Regions from separate parts of the Kitasatospora cinereorecta genome, predicted to be linked through region 2. Evidence: riboswitches for the same ligand, from Rfam matches in the RefSeq annotation. Region 2 holds a riboswitch; each other region holds the start of a gene.
What was found. A riboswitch is a leader RNA that binds a small molecule or an ion and turns the genes downstream of it on or off. The one in region 2 is predicted to bind S-adenosylmethionine.
Positions count from the first base shown of each region.

Region 1 (4,954 bases), 2.2 Mb from region 2:
CCGGGTGTTCTTCACCGGGGCGTACCGCAAGCCGCGTGAGATCAACTGGCTGTTCGGCTTCCTGCTGTTCGTGCTCGGCATGTTCACCGGGTTCACCGGCTACTCGCTCCCGGACGACCTGCTCTCCGGTACGGGTGTGCGCTTCACGCAGGGCGCGATCCTGGCCATGCCGCTCGTCGGTACGTACATCTCGATGTTCCTGTTCGGCGGGGAGTTCCCTGGGACCGAGATCATCTCGAGGTTCTACTCGATCCACATCCTGCTGCTGCCGGGCATCATGCTCGGTCTCGTGGTCGCCCACCTCATCCTGGTGTTCTTCCACAAGCACACGCAGTTCGCGGGTCCGGGCCGGACGAACAAGAACGTCGTCGGCATGCCGCTGCTGCCGGTCTACATGGCGAAGGCCGGAGGGTTCTTCTTCCTGGTCTTCGGATTCATCGCGATCCTCTCCGCGATCGCCACGATCAACCCGATCTGGGCGCTCGGCCCCTACCGGCCCGACCAGGTGTCCACGGGCGCCCAGCCGGACTGGTACATGGGCTTCGCGGAAGGCTTCGTCCGTGTGATGCCGGGCTGGGAGATCAACCTCTGGGGCTACACGCTGGCCCTGGGCGTGCTCATCCCGCTGGTTCTCTTCGGTGTCGTCCTCGCGGCGCTGGCGCTCTATCCGTTCATCGAGTCGTGGATCACCGGGGACAAGCGCGAGCACCACATCCTGGACCGTCCGCGCAACGCTCCGACCCGTACCGGCCTCGGTGTCGCCTGGGTGACGGTCTACTTCGTCATGCTGATCGGCGGCGGCAACGACATCTGGGCGACGCACTTCCACCTGTCGCTCAACGCGATCAGCTGGTTCGTCCGGATCGCCTTCTTCGTCGGCCCGGTCCTGGCGTTCATCGTCACCCGGCGGATCTGCCTCGGCCTCCAGCGCCGCGACAAGGAGAAGGTGCTGCACGGGCGCGAGTCCGGCACCATCAAGCGCCTGCCGCACGGTGAGTTCGTGGAGATCCACGAGCCGCTCAGCCCGGCGCAGCTGCACACGCTCACGGCGCACGAGCAGTACAAGCCGTTCGAGATCGGCCCCACGGTCGACAAGAACGGTGTCGAGCGCAAGCCGTCGGCGCTGCAGAGGCTGCGGGCCAGGCTCAGCAGGAGCTACTACGGCGAGAACAACCAGATCGCCAAGCCCACCGCCGAGGAGTACAAGGAGATCACCAGCGGCCACGGCCACCACTGATCACCTCAGCTGAACGCCACAGCAGGAGCCCCGTCCATTCGATGGACGGGGCTCTTCGCCGTCCCCGGGGCTGGATAGGGTGTGCAGCGACCCCTTACCGGCAGTGGACCCCAGGAGCGGACCATGAACGTGGTGACCCCGGACGGCGGCGACAGCGTGGCGGCCCGTTCCTGGCCCGGCGTGCTGACCCCGCTCCTGCGCGGCGAGAGCCTGACCGCCGAGGACACCGCGTGGGCCATGGACCGCATCATGAGCGGCGAGGCCACCGATGTGCAGATCGCCGGATTCGCGGTCGCGCTGCGGGCCAAGGGAGAGACCGTCGACGAGGTCACCGGCCTCGTGAACGCCATGTACGCGCACGCCCGGACCATCCACGTGCCCGGCCGCACGGTCGACATCGTGGGCACCGGCGGGGACCTGGCCAAGACGGTCAACATCTCCACCATGTCGGCGATCGTGATCGCGGGGACCGGCGCCAAGGTCGTCAAGCACGGCAACCGCGCCTCCTCCTCGGCGAGCGGTGCCTCCGACGTCCTGGAGAAGCTCGGCGTCAGTCTCGAACTCACGCCGCAGCGCGTGGTCGAGGTCGCGGAGGAGGCGGGCATCACCTTCTGCTTCGCCGTGAAGTTCCACCCCGCCCTGCGGTACGCGGCCAGGGCACGCAAGGAGCTCGGCACACAGACCACCTTCAACATCCTGGGCCCGCTCACCAACCCGGCCCGGGTACGGTCCCAGGCCGTCGGGGTCGCCGACCTGAGGATGGCGCCCATCGTCGCGGGCGTGCTCGCCGACCGCGGCAATTCGGCGCTCGTCTTCCGGGGCGACGACGGTCTCGACGAGCTGACCACCACGGCGGCCTCCCGGGTCTGGATCGCCCGGGACGGCACCGTGCGGGAGGAGCGGTTCGACCCGCGTGACGTCGGCCTGGAGCTGGTTCCGGTCGAGGCGCTGCGCGGCGCCGACGCCTCGTACAACGCGGATGTGGCCCGCCGGCTGCTGGACGGGGAGACCGGTCCGGTACGCGACGCGGTCCTGCTCAACTCGGCCGCCGCGCTGGTCGCCCTCGACCCGGGCGAGGGCACGCTGAACGAGCAGATCGCCGCCGGGATCGCGCGGGCCGCCGAGTCGATCGATTCGGGTGCGGCCAAGCGCGCGCTGGAGCGCTGGGTGGCCGCGAGCAACGCGTAGGTCCCTTCGTCCGGGCCGTGTTCCGATCCGGCCGACGGGTCCGGAGCGGCCCGGGGTGTACGAGGTGCAGCAGGGCGCGGTCCGGATCGCGGACCGCGCCCTTGCGCGTACGGACGGGTATGGCAAGATGCTGCGCAGGTCATGAGTGACAGCGACTACGGCCCCGGCCCGCTGTCCGGCAACCCTCCGTCCGTGGCGGGGTGCCCCGGGTGAAGACCGGGCCGCAGGCAGTGAGGTCTGCGGCAAGCGCGGGCCCCTCGGCATCTGTGTATGCCAACCCCCGGGGTCCTGGTCCCTAGGGAGCCTCTTGTGAGCAAGCGAATGCGCTAGGGCTCCACGCCCTTCTCCGCACCTGTGTCTTTTCCTTCTTCCCCGTGCTGCCGCGTATCGCCGGCGCGAGGATTTCGCCTGCCTGTTACGGGAGTTCGCCATGTCCGTCTCCACCGCTGCCCTCGACCAGTCCTTTTGTGCGCCGTTGCCGGTCCTGGGTGCCGATGTCACTGTTCCGCTGGTGACGGGTGGTGACGTCACCTATGCCGCCCTCGACTACGCGGCGAGTTCCCCGGCTCTGCGGCGGGTGTGGGACGACGTGGCCGCCTACGCCCCGTACTACGGCAGCGTGCACCGCGGCGCCGGGTACCTCTCGCAGCTCTCCACCGACCTCTTCGAGAGCAGCCGCACGACGGTCGCGGACTTCCTCGGCTGCCGCCCCGAGGACCAGGTGGTCTTCACCCGTTCGACGACGGACTCCCTCAACCTGCTCGCCGCCACACTGCCCGCCGACTGCCAGGTCTTCGTCTTCGAGACCGAGCACCACGCCTCGCTGCTGCCCTGGCGCGATGCCCGGGTGACGTACCTCGACGCCCCGCGTACCCCGGCCGAGGCCGTCGCGACGCTGGAGCGGGCGCTGGCCGGGCGGGAGCCCCACGGGCCGGCGCTCGTCTGCGTGACCGGCGCGTCCAACGTCACCGGTGAGCTGTGGCCGGTCGGGAAACTGGCCGCCGCCGCCCATGCCCACGGTGCGCGGATCGTGCTGGACGCGGCGCAGCTGGCGCCCCACCACCCGGTGGACATCGCGGAGCTGGACGTCGACTGGGTCGCCTTCTCCGGGCACAAGCTGTACGCGCCGTTCGGCTCGGGCGTCCTCGCGGGCCGCGCCGACTGGCTGCGGGACGCGGAGCCGTACCTCGCCGGCGGCGGCGCCTCGCGCAAGGTCGCCCGGCGCACCGACGGCGGCGTGGACGTGGAGTGGCACACCACGGCGGCCCGGCACGAGGCGGGATCGCCCAACGTCATCGGCGTCCACTCCATCGCCGCCGCCTGCAGGGCCCTGACCGAGGCCGGGTTCGACCGGCTGGTCGCCCGCGAGCAGCGGCTCGTCTCCCGGGTCCGCGAGGGACTGGCGGAGGTTCCCGAGGTCAAGGTGCTCTCGTTGTTCGGCGACGACGCCCCGCGGGTCGGCGTCATCTCGTTCGTCGTCGAGGGCTGGAACAGCTCGCACTTCGCCGCGGCACTCTCCGCGGAGTACGGCATCGGGGTGCGCGACGGACTGTTCTGCGCCCACCCGCTCGTCCGGACGCTGCTGGGCAGCGAGCCGCAGGACCCGGGCGAGTGCGGTGCGCCCGAGGCCGAGCCGGGGGAGGGGTCGCTCAACGCCATCCGGGTGAGCTTCGGAGCCGGTACGCCGGACGAGCACATCGAGCGGTTCCTGGGCGCGGTCCGGGAGCTGGTGGGCGCGGGCGCGCGGTGGACCTACCGCACGGAGGACGGACGCTGCGTCCCGGACCGGGGCGCGGCACAGGTCTGACGGGACCGCGTACGGCTTCGGCCGGGGACGAGGGGTGCCGCGTCCCCGGCCCGAAGCATTGCTAGGCGTCGAGACCGATGGCGAAGGCCGCCTCGAGGTCGTGCTGCGAGTACGTACGGAAGGCGACGTGGGTGTCGGTGCCCTCGACGCCCGGGATCTTGCTGATGCGGCCGGGGATGACGTCGGCCAGATCGTCGTGCCTGGCCACCCGGACCATGGCGATCAGGTCGTACGTGCCGGTGACCGAGAAGACTTCGCTGACGCTGTCCAGCGCGGCAATGGCCTCGGCGATCTCGGGAATCCGGTCCACGCTGGTTTTGATGAGCACGATCGCGGTGATCACGGCTTGCTTTCTCCCTCGGTGGCCCTGGCTGGAGCCTTCACCCTAACCCCACCCCGGAAGCGCCCCCAGGAGTAGAGGAACCCCGCGGCGAAGCCCGCCACATGGGCGAGATACGCCACGCCCGGACCGCTGCCCGCGCTCCGCGCCGCCAGCCACTGCAGGACGAACCAGAACACGAGCACGATCCATGCGGGGAAGCGCAGCGGCAGGAAGAAGAGGAACGGGAAGAGGCTGGTGACCCGGGACCGGGGGAAGAGGTGGAGGAACGCGCCGAGCACCGCCGAGATCGCCCCCGACGCGCCGACCAGGGTCTGGTCGGAATCGGGGTGCACGACCGCGTAGACCACCAGGGCGAAGTAGCCGCAGCAGACGTAGAAGA
Region 1 is NZ_JBHSJP010000001.1:1,882,575-1,887,528, reverse strand. Features, by position in the region: gene qcrB (cytochrome bc1 complex cytochrome b subunit) at 1-1,237, shown strand, start outside; gene trpD (anthranilate phosphoribosyltransferase) at 1,361-2,425, shown strand; SAM riboswitch class IV at 2,563-2,680, shown strand; gene ACFPN0_RS08670 (aminotransferase class V-fold PLP-dependent enzyme) at 2,856-4,232, shown strand; gene ACFPN0_RS08665 (Lrp/AsnC family transcriptional regulator) at 4,294-4,575, opposite strand; gene ACFPN0_RS08660 (rhomboid family intramembrane serine protease) at 4,572-4,954, opposite strand, start outside.
Region 1: linked by a shared signal. The riboswitch ahead of ACFPN0_RS08670 (aminotransferase class V-fold PLP-dependent enzyme) and the one ahead of thrC (threonine synthase) in region 2 are both predicted to bind S-adenosylmethionine.

Region 2 (4,954 bases):
GCGACGTTGCGCAGGCCCTCACGGACGAGCGCCTGGGCGAGAACGGTGGCGGTGGTCGTACCGTCGCCGGCGACGTCGTCCGTCTTCTTGGCGACCTCCTTGACCAGCTCCGCACCGATCTTCTCGTACGGGTCCTCGAGCTCGATCTCCTTGGCGATGGAAACACCATCGTTGGTGATCGTGGGCGCGCCCCACTTCTTCTCGAGGACGACGTTTCGGCCCTTGGGGCCGAGGGTGACCTTGACGGCGTCGGCGAGCTGGTTCATCCCGCGCTCGAGACCGCGCCGTGCCTCCTCGTCGAACGCGATGATCTTGGCCATGTGAAGTGGTCCTCCCGGACAGGGGTGGATTTCTCCGGACCGAGAGGCGCCCGCGACGGACGGCCAGCGTGCTCTGTGGTTCCTTGCCCCACAGAGCCTGCGGGCCTCACCGGCCCGGTCCAAGTTCTGTCACTCTCACCTGGAGAGTGCTAACGCCAATGATTAGCACTCGACCCCTGCGAGTGCAAGCGTCACCCCCGTCCGTGGACAGCGGCGAGGGGGCACACGGACGCACGCAGGGCCCGTACCCCCCTCTTCGGAGGTACGGACCCTGCGTGCGTGAGTAGTGTCGTTGGCCGACCGCGCCGAGCTCAGCCGACGGCGAGCTTGACCATGTCCGCCTGCGGCCCCTTCTGGCCCTGCGAGATCTCGAATTCAACTCGCTGACCCTCTTCGAGGGTGCGGTACCCGTCCATCTGGATCGCGCTGTAGTGGACGAAAACATCCGCACCACCGTCGACCGCGATGAAGCCGTACCCCTTCTCCGCGTTGAACCACTTGACGGTGCCCTGAGCCATGCCTAACTCCCCTATTACTGGCCCTTGCGCAGGTCCGCACTTCGCGGGCCCGGGTCAGAACTCACCCTCCGACAGGAGAGGGTGGCGTGCGCCGGAACGCGTCGACCGCGGCTGAATGTATCTGCCCAACTGCCCTCTGCAACAGGTCAATCGGACGAGAATTCTGGGCACGCCTGAACACCCGGATGGGGAGGACCCGTGATGTTCCTGGGCAAGTCGGGCCGGGCAAAGGCCACTTATGCCGCAAAGAGTTCACGTACTTTGGCTGCTTCTTGTCGCGACCGGGCGCATTCTCATATGCGGGCGGCACGGGCAGCTGAGGGGGCTTCCCCAACTGTACCGTGCTCAACCCTGCAGAATTGCCCCCTCCGCTTCTCTCGCGGAGGGGGCAATGATGTTCACCACGCGGTCGGGCGGAACCCTCGGGCCCCGCGCGCCGCGTCCGGGGGTCAGCCTCCGGCGACGGCGGGAATGATCGAGATGCCGGCGCCGTCCGGGGTGGCCGCCTCCAGGCCGCCCTCGAACCGCACGTCGTCGTCGTTGACGTACACGTTCACGAAGCGGCGCAGCTTGCCCTGGTCGTCCAGGACGCGGGCCGCGATGCCCGGGTGGTTCTTCTCCAGGGACGCGATGACCTCGGAGAGGACCGCTCCCTCCGCCGGGACCTCGGCCTGACCGCCCGTGTAGGTGCGGAGGATGGTGGGGATGCGGACCTTGACGCTCATGTGGATGCCTTCCTTCGGTCTCGGGTGGTCAGTTGGCGGCGGCGAGGCCCGCGGCGCGGAACGCCTCCAGGCTGGGCCGGATCGTGGCCGCCAGGCCGGTCGTCGGGGCGACGGCGTCCAGCGTCTTCAGCCCGTCACCGGTGTTCAGGACGACGGTGGTCAGGGTCGGGTCGAGCAGGCCGGCCTCGATCAGCTTCTTCGTCACACCGACCGTCACACCGCCCGCGGTCTCCGCGAAGATGCCCTCGGTGCGGGCCAGCAGCTTGATCGCGTCGACGACCTGCTCGTCGTCGACGTCCTCCACGGCGCCGCCGGTGCGCCGGGCGATGTCCAGGACGTAGGGGCCGTCGGCCGGGTTCCCGATGGCCAGGGACTTGGCGATCGTGTTCGGCTTCTGCGGCCGCACGACGTCGTGGCCGGCCTTGAACGCGGTGGAGACCGGGGAGCAGCCCTCGGCCTGGGCACCGAAGATCTTGTACGGCCTGTCCTCGACCAGGCCGAGCCTGATCAGCTCCTGGAGACCCTTGTCGATCTTCGTGAGCTGTGATCCGGACGCGATCGGGATGACGAGCTGGTCGGGCAGCCGCCAGCCGAGCTGCTCGCAGATCTCGTACGCCAGGGTCTTGGAGCCCTCGCCGTAGTACGGCCGCAGGTTGACGTTGACGAAGCCCCAGCCCTCACCGAGCGGGTCCCCGATGAGCTCCGAGCAGAAGCGGTTGACGTCGTCGTAATTGCCCTCGATGCCGACCAGTTCACCGCCGTACACCGCGGCCATGACGACCTTGCCCTGCTCCAGGTCGTGCGGGATGAACACGCAGGAGCGGAAGCCGGCGCGAGCCGCGGCGGCACCCACGGCACCGGCGAGGTTGCCGGTGGAGGAGCAGGACAGAGTGGTGAATCCGAAGGCACGGGCGGCCTCGACGGCGATCGCGACGACGCGGTCCTTGAAGGAGTGCGTCGGGTTGCCGGAGTCGTCCTTGACGTACAGGCCACCGGTGACGCCCAGCTCACGGGCGAGGTTGTCGGCCTTGACCAGCTTCGTGAAGCCGGGGTTGATGTTGGGCTTGTCCGCGACGTCGGAGGGAACCGGCAGCAGCGGCGCGTAGCGCCAGATGTTGTCCGGGCCTTCGGCGATGCGCTTCTTCAGCTCTTCGGGGGAGCCGCTCGGCAGGTCGTACGCCACTTCGAGCGGCCCGAAACAGGACGCACAGGCGAAGATGGGACCGAGCTCGAAACGCTCGCCGCATTCGCGGCAGGAAAGCGCTACGGCGGGACCGAGGTCCACGGCGGAAGAATTGTTGTTCGTTGCAACTGTCTGCACGGCCATGATGGCGGAGGCCCTTTCTCCTCATCTTCCTCGCGACGTATTTCGCCACAAGACGGAATTGGCACCTTCCCCACCGTGACCTCGCGGTCGGCAGGAGGGTTGCCGGGACTTCAACGGGCCGTTCCCTCAGTCCCTCTGGATGAGCGCTATGGCACCGGACCATCGATCCGGGCATTTATTCGCGGACCGACCCCGACATGCGAGGGCCATCCGCGTTGTTCAAGACTGTAACCGAAGCCCCGGGCGAGGGAGAGAGTCGTCCGAACCGCGAGATGGATCACAGACAGGGAGTACCGACCGTGCTGGAAGAGGTGGAACGCTGGCTGACCAGGCGTTCCTGGTCGGTCGCCGACCGCCCGGTCGAACGGCTCACGGCCGCGCGGGCGAGGGATCCGCACCGTGCCGGTGTGAGTGTCGTGCTGCCCGCGCTGAACGAGGAGGCGACGGTCGGCGCGATCGTCGCGGAGATCCGGCGCGAGCTCATGGAGAAGGTCCGGCTCGTCGACGAGCTGGTCGTGATCGACTCCGGTTCCACCGACGCCACCGCCGAGGTCGCCCGGCGGGCGGGCGCCCGCGTCGTGCACCGGGACGCGATACTCCCGTCCCTGCCCGCCGTCCCGGGCAAGGGCGAAGTGCTGTGGCGGTCACTGCTGGTGACCAGCGGGGAGATCGTCTGCTTCATCGACGCGGACCTGAGGGACTTCTCGGCGGACTTCGTCTCCGGGATCGTCGGCCCCCTGCTGACCGACCCCGAGGTGGAGTTCGTCAAGGCCATGTACGACCGGCCGTTGGGAGACACCGCAGGCCAGGGAGGCCGGGTCACCGAGCTCGTGGCGCGCCCGCTGCTCAATCTGCACTGGCCGCAACTGGCCGGATTCGTCCAGCCGCTCGGCGGCGAGTACGCGGCACGCCGCTCCCTGCTGGAACGGCTCCCCTTCCCCGTCGGTTACGGGGTCGAGCTGGGCCTGCTCGTGGACGCACTGCACACGGTGGGCCTGGACGCGCTGGCGCAGGTCGACGTCGGCGTACGCAAACACCGGCACCAGGACGGCCAGGCGCTCGGCAGGATGGCCGCGGCGATCTACCGCACCGCGCAGCTGCGGCTCTCCCGTGGGCATCTGGTGCGGCCCTCGATCACCCAGTTCGAGCGGGGCGCGGACGGCTTCGTACCGCGCACCCACGCGGTGGACACGCAGGAGCGGCCGCCGATGCGGGAGATCGCGGAGTACGCGTCCCGCCACGCGGCGTAGCGGTCGGGGCGGCCGCACGTTTGGCGGCTCCCCGAACGGGCTAGATTCGGGTACATGGTCTCCGAGCACGCTGCCCAGGTCCTCGTCGCGTCCAACCGCGGCCCGGTGTCGTACGCGCTGCGTGCGGACGGCACGCTCGACTCGAAGCGCGGCGGGGGCGGTCTCGTCTCCGGCCTCAGCGCCGTCGAGGACAAGATGTGGGTGTGCGCCGCCCTGGGCGACGGCGACCGCGAGGCGACCCGGCGGGGCGTCTGCGAGCCCGGTGTCCGGATGCTCGACATCGACGCCGGAGTCCATGCCGACGCGTACAACGGCATCGCGAACTCCGTGCTGTGGTTCGTCCACCACATGATCTACGACACGCCGGTGGAGCCCGTCTTCGACGCGGAGTTCCGCCGGCAGTGGGCCTCCTTCGAGGCGTACAACCGGGCCTTCGCCGAGGCGCTCGCCGAGGAGGCGGGCGTCGGCGCGGAGGTCCTGGTGCAGGACTACCACCTCTCGCTGGTGCCCGGCATGCTCCGCGAGCTCCGCCCCGACCTGCGGATCGGTCACTTCTCCCACACCCCGTGGGCACCCGTGGACTACTTCCGGCTGCTGCCCGACGACATCGGCGAGCAGCTGCTGCGCGGCATCCTGGGCGCCGACCGGGCCGCGTTCCTGACCCGCCGCTGGGCGGACGCGTTCATCAGCTGCTGTACGGAGATCCTCGGCGGCACCGGCCGCACCCGGATCGGGGTGCACGGGCTGGGCGCCGACGCGGACTTCCTGCGCCGCCGCTCCCACGAGGCGGACGTGGACGAGCGGATGGCGACGC
Region 2 is NZ_JBHSJP010000001.1:4,036,740-4,041,693, reverse strand. Features, by position in the region: gene groL (chaperonin GroEL) at 1-320, opposite strand, end outside; gene ACFPN0_RS18645 (cold-shock protein) at 632-838, opposite strand; gene ACFPN0_RS18640 (MoaD/ThiS family protein) at 1,288-1,563, opposite strand; gene thrC (threonine synthase) at 1,592-2,890, opposite strand; SAM riboswitch class I at 2,909-3,036, opposite strand; gene ACFPN0_RS18630 (glucosyl-3-phosphoglycerate synthase) at 3,190-4,140, shown strand; gene ACFPN0_RS18625 (alpha,alpha-trehalose-phosphate synthase (UDP-forming)) at 4,195-4,954, shown strand, end outside.

Region 3 (4,954 bases), 2.4 Mb from region 2:
GCGCACGCCGCCACCGCCCCCGTACCGCTCAGCGGACCGGAGTTCCACACCCACCCGCAGGCGCTGTACCGGACGATGCGCCACGCGTACGGGTCCGTGGTCCCCGTCGAGCTCCCCGGCGGCTTTCCGGCCTGGCTGGTCGTCGGCTACCGCGAGCTGCACCAGGTCACCAGCGACGGTGAGCTGTTCCCGCGGGACGTCGGGCTGTGGAACCAGTGGGAGCACATCCCCGAGGACTGGCCGCTGCTCCCCATGGTGGGGCAACCCATGCCGTCCATCTACTTCACCGCCGGCGCCGAGCATCGGCGGCACTCCGAGATGGTGGTGCCCGCGCTGGAGGGCGTGGACCCGTTCGAGATCCGGGACCACTGCGAGCAGCTCGCCGACCGGCTCGTCGACGGCATGTGCAGCCGGGGCACGGCCGATCTCGTCGCCGACTTCGCCGAGCCGCTGCCCGTGCTCGTCCTCGCCCGGCTCGTCGGCTTCCCCGACGCGGAGGGGGCGGACATCGCCCGGGTCCTGAAGGACCTGGCCGACGGGGGCCCCGGGGCGCAGGAGGCGCACGGGCGGTTCGGCGAGCACATGCGGCGGCTGGTGGCGGCCAAGCGGGCCGAGCCCGGGGACGACGTCACCTCGCGGATGCTCGCCGACCCCGAGCCCTTCACGGACGAGGAGTACGCGCTCGACCTGATGGCGATCACGGCGGCCGGCCACCTCACCACCGCCGACTGGATCAGCAACTCCCTGCGCCTGATGCTCACCGAGGACCAGTTCGCCGACTCGCTCGCCGGCGGCCGGCGCAGCGTCGGCGACGCGATGAACGAGGTCCTCTGGGAGGAGAGCCCCACCCAGATCCTCGCCGGCCGCTGGGCGGCCCGCGACACGCAGCTCGGCGGGCGGATGATCAAGGCGGGGGACATGCTCCTGCTGGGCCTGGGCGCCGCCAACACCGACCCCCTGATACGCCAGGACCTGGGGCACGGCAGCAACGGGGCGCACCTGGCGTTCAGCCACGGCGAGTACCGCTGCCCCTTCCCCGCACAGGAGATCGCCGAGACCATCGCCCGTACCGCGATCGAGGTCATCCTCGACCGGCTGCCCGACCTCCAGCTCGCCGTCCCGCCCCAGGACCTCGTGCGGCGGCCCTCCGCCTTCCTGCGCGGGATGAACGCGCTCCCCGTCCGGTTCGCACCCGTACGTACGACAGGAGACCCGCTGTGAAGTGCCCGCACGCGACCGTGGTCGTCGACCCCCTGGTCCGGGACCTCGACGGTGAGACCGAACAGCTGAGCAACGGCGCCCCGCTCGCCCGCATCGAGCTCCTCGGGGTGCCCGCCTGGACCGTCACCCGGCACGCGGAGGCACGTCAACTCCTGGTCGACACCCGGCTGGTGAAGGACCTGGACGCGTGGGGGCTCTGGCAGAGCGGCGAGGTCACGCACGCCTGGCCGCTGATCGGCATGATCGACGCCGGGCGCTCCATGTTCACCGTGGACGGTGAGGAGCACCGCAGGCTGCGGACGAAGACCTCCCAGGCGCTCACCCCGCGCCGGCTGGAGGCGATCCGCCCGGCCATCGAGCAGTTCACCGAGGAACTGCTGGACGCACTCGCCGAGCAGGGCAAGGACGGCGTCGTCGACCTCAAGACGGTGTTCGCCCAGCCGCTGCCGATGCGGGTGGTCGGTCTGCTGATGGGCGTGGACGAGGCGCTGCACCCGATGCTGATGGAGCGGTACAAGGCGTTTTTCTCCATGCTCACCCCGCAGGAGGAGCGCATGGCGATCATCGCGGAGCTGGACGTCTTCTACGCGGAGCTCGTACGGGACAGGAAGGCGCGCCCCGCGGACGATCTCACCAGTGCGCTGATCCTCGCGGAGGAGGGCGGCGAACCGCTCACCGAGGAGGAGGTCGTAGGCAACCTCAAGGCCATGGTCGCGGCCGGGCACGAGACCACGATCGGGCTCGTCCTCAACGCCGTACGGGCGCTGCTCGCCCACCCCGGCCAGCTGAGGAAGGTGCTGGACGGGGAGATCCCGTGGGAGACGGTGATCGAGGAGACCCTGCGCTGGGACACCCCCAGCACCCATCTGCTGATGCGGTTCGCCACGGAGGACATTCAGGTCGGGGACCAGGTGATCGCCAAGGGGGAGGGGCTGGTCATCTCGTACCGGGCCATCGGGCGCGACGCCGCGCAGCACGGGGCGGACGCCGACGTCTTCGACATCACCCGCCCCGCGCCGATCCGGCACATGACGTTCGGTCACGGCCCGCACATCTGCCCCGGTGCCGCCCTGTCCCGGGTGGAGGCGGGCATCGCGCTGCCCGCCCTGTTCGGCCGCTTCCCGGACCTGAAGCTCGCGATACCCGACGACGAGATCCGCAAGCTGCCGGTGATGACACAGAACGACATGGAGGCGTTCCCCGTTCTCCTGCACGGGTGAGGCGTCATGTGCGGTGCGTCAGAGGGGTGTTGCGCACGCGCTGACGCATCCTGCGCTGCTGTTACGCTTCCGGTGGGTCATGAGTTCCAGTGGAAAGCCCCGGCTCGCTGGACGGCACCCCGCTTCCGCTGCGGGTGCTCCGGGTGACGACCCGCCCCGCGCGGCACCGTGCGGGGAACAGCGGACCACCGGGGACGGGCCCCCGGGGTCCATGACCCCGGAAGGCGGGCGACGGCCCATGCTCCCCCACCTCGTTCACCAGGACGGCTGCACGCGGTACGCCCCCGGCCACCACGTGCACTGGATCCACGCCAAGAAGTGCGTGCAGGAGCCCGGCCAGGCCGTCGAGCTGCTGCTGACCTCCAGCGACGTGCGTGACGACGGCTGGTTCGCCCTGCGCGCCGCCTTCGACCACGCGGGCGGTCTGCCCGAGGTCTGGACGCACGCCCCCGCCGGTCTGCGGGAGTTGCTCGCGGGCCACCGGGGCCGGGTCTACTGGCTGCCGCGCTGGCACGCGCTGCGGTTCGTGGGCCTCGACGGTGAGGCGACCGGCCTGGTGAACGTCGGCACCGAGGGCGGTGCACTGTGCGGGACGGCGGGACCCGGCCCACAGCGCACGAGCCGCGGACACTTCACCTACGGGCCGTAGCTGGAGGGACCGCGTGATCACGGCCCGAACACGCTCGAGGAAACGGAACCTGATGGCACATCACATGCGACGGCGATGGCTTCCGGCCGCCGCTCTCCTGCCGGTCCTCGGTCTGGCCCCGGCCTGCTCCGACGCCCAGAGGCCGGCCGGGGCAGGCAGCGACGCCGAGCGGGACCCGGCGGCGTCGGAGGCGAAGGACCGCTCCACGCCGCTCACCGCCGACACGCTCAAGGCCGCGCTTCTCACCGAAGGCGAGGCCGCAGCCGCAGGCTTCACCCTCACCGGTGGTGATGCGCGCACCGGCGCCGCCACGGGCGACGTCGGCGAGGAGACGGCCGAGCCGGACGGCTGTGTGGCTCTGCGGAAGGTGCGCAGCCAAAACGTGCCCGGCCGCGGGGAATCGGCTGCCGCATGGTCGACGATGTACGTGGGCGACAGTGCCATGGCCCCCCGGAACACCGTTCTCACCAGCTACCCGCCGCACACGGCCCGCTCCCGTCTCGCCGAACTGCGCCGCGCCGTGGACACATGCGACAGCTTCTCGGTACGGAATGCCCATGGTGCCGCCTCCCTCACGACCGAGACGCTTCCGGTACCGGATCTCGGCGAGGAGGCCGTGCGGTACCGCGTGCTGGGCCGTACGGAAACGACGTCCGGACACAAGGGGTACAACTACTCCCTGGTGACCGTCGTACGTGTGGGTGGGGTCATCGCGACCGTGGAGACCTCCGAGGTTTTCGGGCCGCTCCCTCCCGCCCAACTGGCGAAGTTCGCGCCGGAGCCGGGGCCGGACGAACCGATGATCGCGGCTCTCGTCGGGAAGGTGGCCAAGTCCGCCGGCGTGTGATCGGCGCTGCCGGTGCCCGTCCCCGTCGGCGGTGTTTCGGGCCGGTGGCCGTCCTCTGCGGAAACTGACCACCCGTCGTGTGGGGCAACATCGCAGTACCACGGTGTGCTGTCGTGGCGCGAGGCGAGTTGACGGAGCCGACGCGGGAGCGGACCGCTCCGGGTGTTGCCGCGTGTCGGCGGCCGTGGGCGGCGGTGGCGGGACCGCGGGCCCGGCAGCCTGACCCCCGGAAGGTCCCGGGCGCCTAAGCTGCTGTCGCATGGTCCCTCTCCTGGCGCTCGCCCCGCACCGTTCCGCCACGGCCGGCCTCCTGGCCGGGGCGGCCCGCGACCGCGGCATGGAGGTCGTGATCCTGCCCCGCGCCGGGGTGCCGGACCGGCTGCGGGGGAGGAGCGGCGCGCACTACTACGGCGGCCCGCACTTCGCCTCGGGCGTGGCAGGCCCCTTGGGAGTGACACTGCTGGAGCCGGACGAGGGCTGGCTGGACGCACTGCCGTACCCGTTCACCGGGCGCGGGATCACGCGCGTCCGACTGTCGGCGGCCCGCCGGGAGAAGGGCTCCGTCTTCGTGAAGCCGCCCACCGACAAGAGCTTTCCGGCCGCGGTGTACGAGGACTGCAGTGCGCTCCAGGTGCCTTCGCACGGGAGCGACCCACTGGTGCAGGTCAGTGAAGTGGTCACCTGGGCAGCGGAGTTCAGGCTGTTCCTGCTCGACGGGGAGATACGCGCCGGCTCCCGGTACGCCACCTTCGGCCGGCTGGACGCCGCGCCGCTGAAGGGGCACCCGGACGAGGCCGGAATCCGGGACTTCGCGCGACGGCTGGCCGAGGCGTGCGGGGCCACCCTGCCCAGCGCGGTGGTGGTCGACGTCGGGCGGATGTGGGGGACGGGCGGCCGGGACACCGAGCGGTGGGCGGTGGTCGAGGCCAACATGGCCTGGTTCAGCAACGTGTACGCGGCCGATCCGGCGGGGGCGCTCGACGTGGTGCTGCGGGCCGCGGGGCCCCGTGGACAGGT
Region 3 is NZ_JBHSJP010000001.1:6,465,488-6,470,441, forward strand. Features, by position in the region: gene ACFPN0_RS29175 (cytochrome P450) at 1-1,221, shown strand, start outside; gene ACFPN0_RS29180 (cytochrome P450 family protein) at 1,218-2,441, shown strand; SAM riboswitch class IV at 2,517-2,628, shown strand; gene ACFPN0_RS29185 (hypothetical protein) at 2,680-3,090, shown strand; gene ACFPN0_RS29190 (hypothetical protein) at 3,143-3,937, shown strand; gene ACFPN0_RS29195 (ATP-grasp domain-containing protein) at 4,197-4,954, shown strand, end outside.
Region 3: linked by a shared signal. The riboswitch ahead of ACFPN0_RS29185 (hypothetical protein) and the one ahead of thrC (threonine synthase) in region 2 are both predicted to bind S-adenosylmethionine.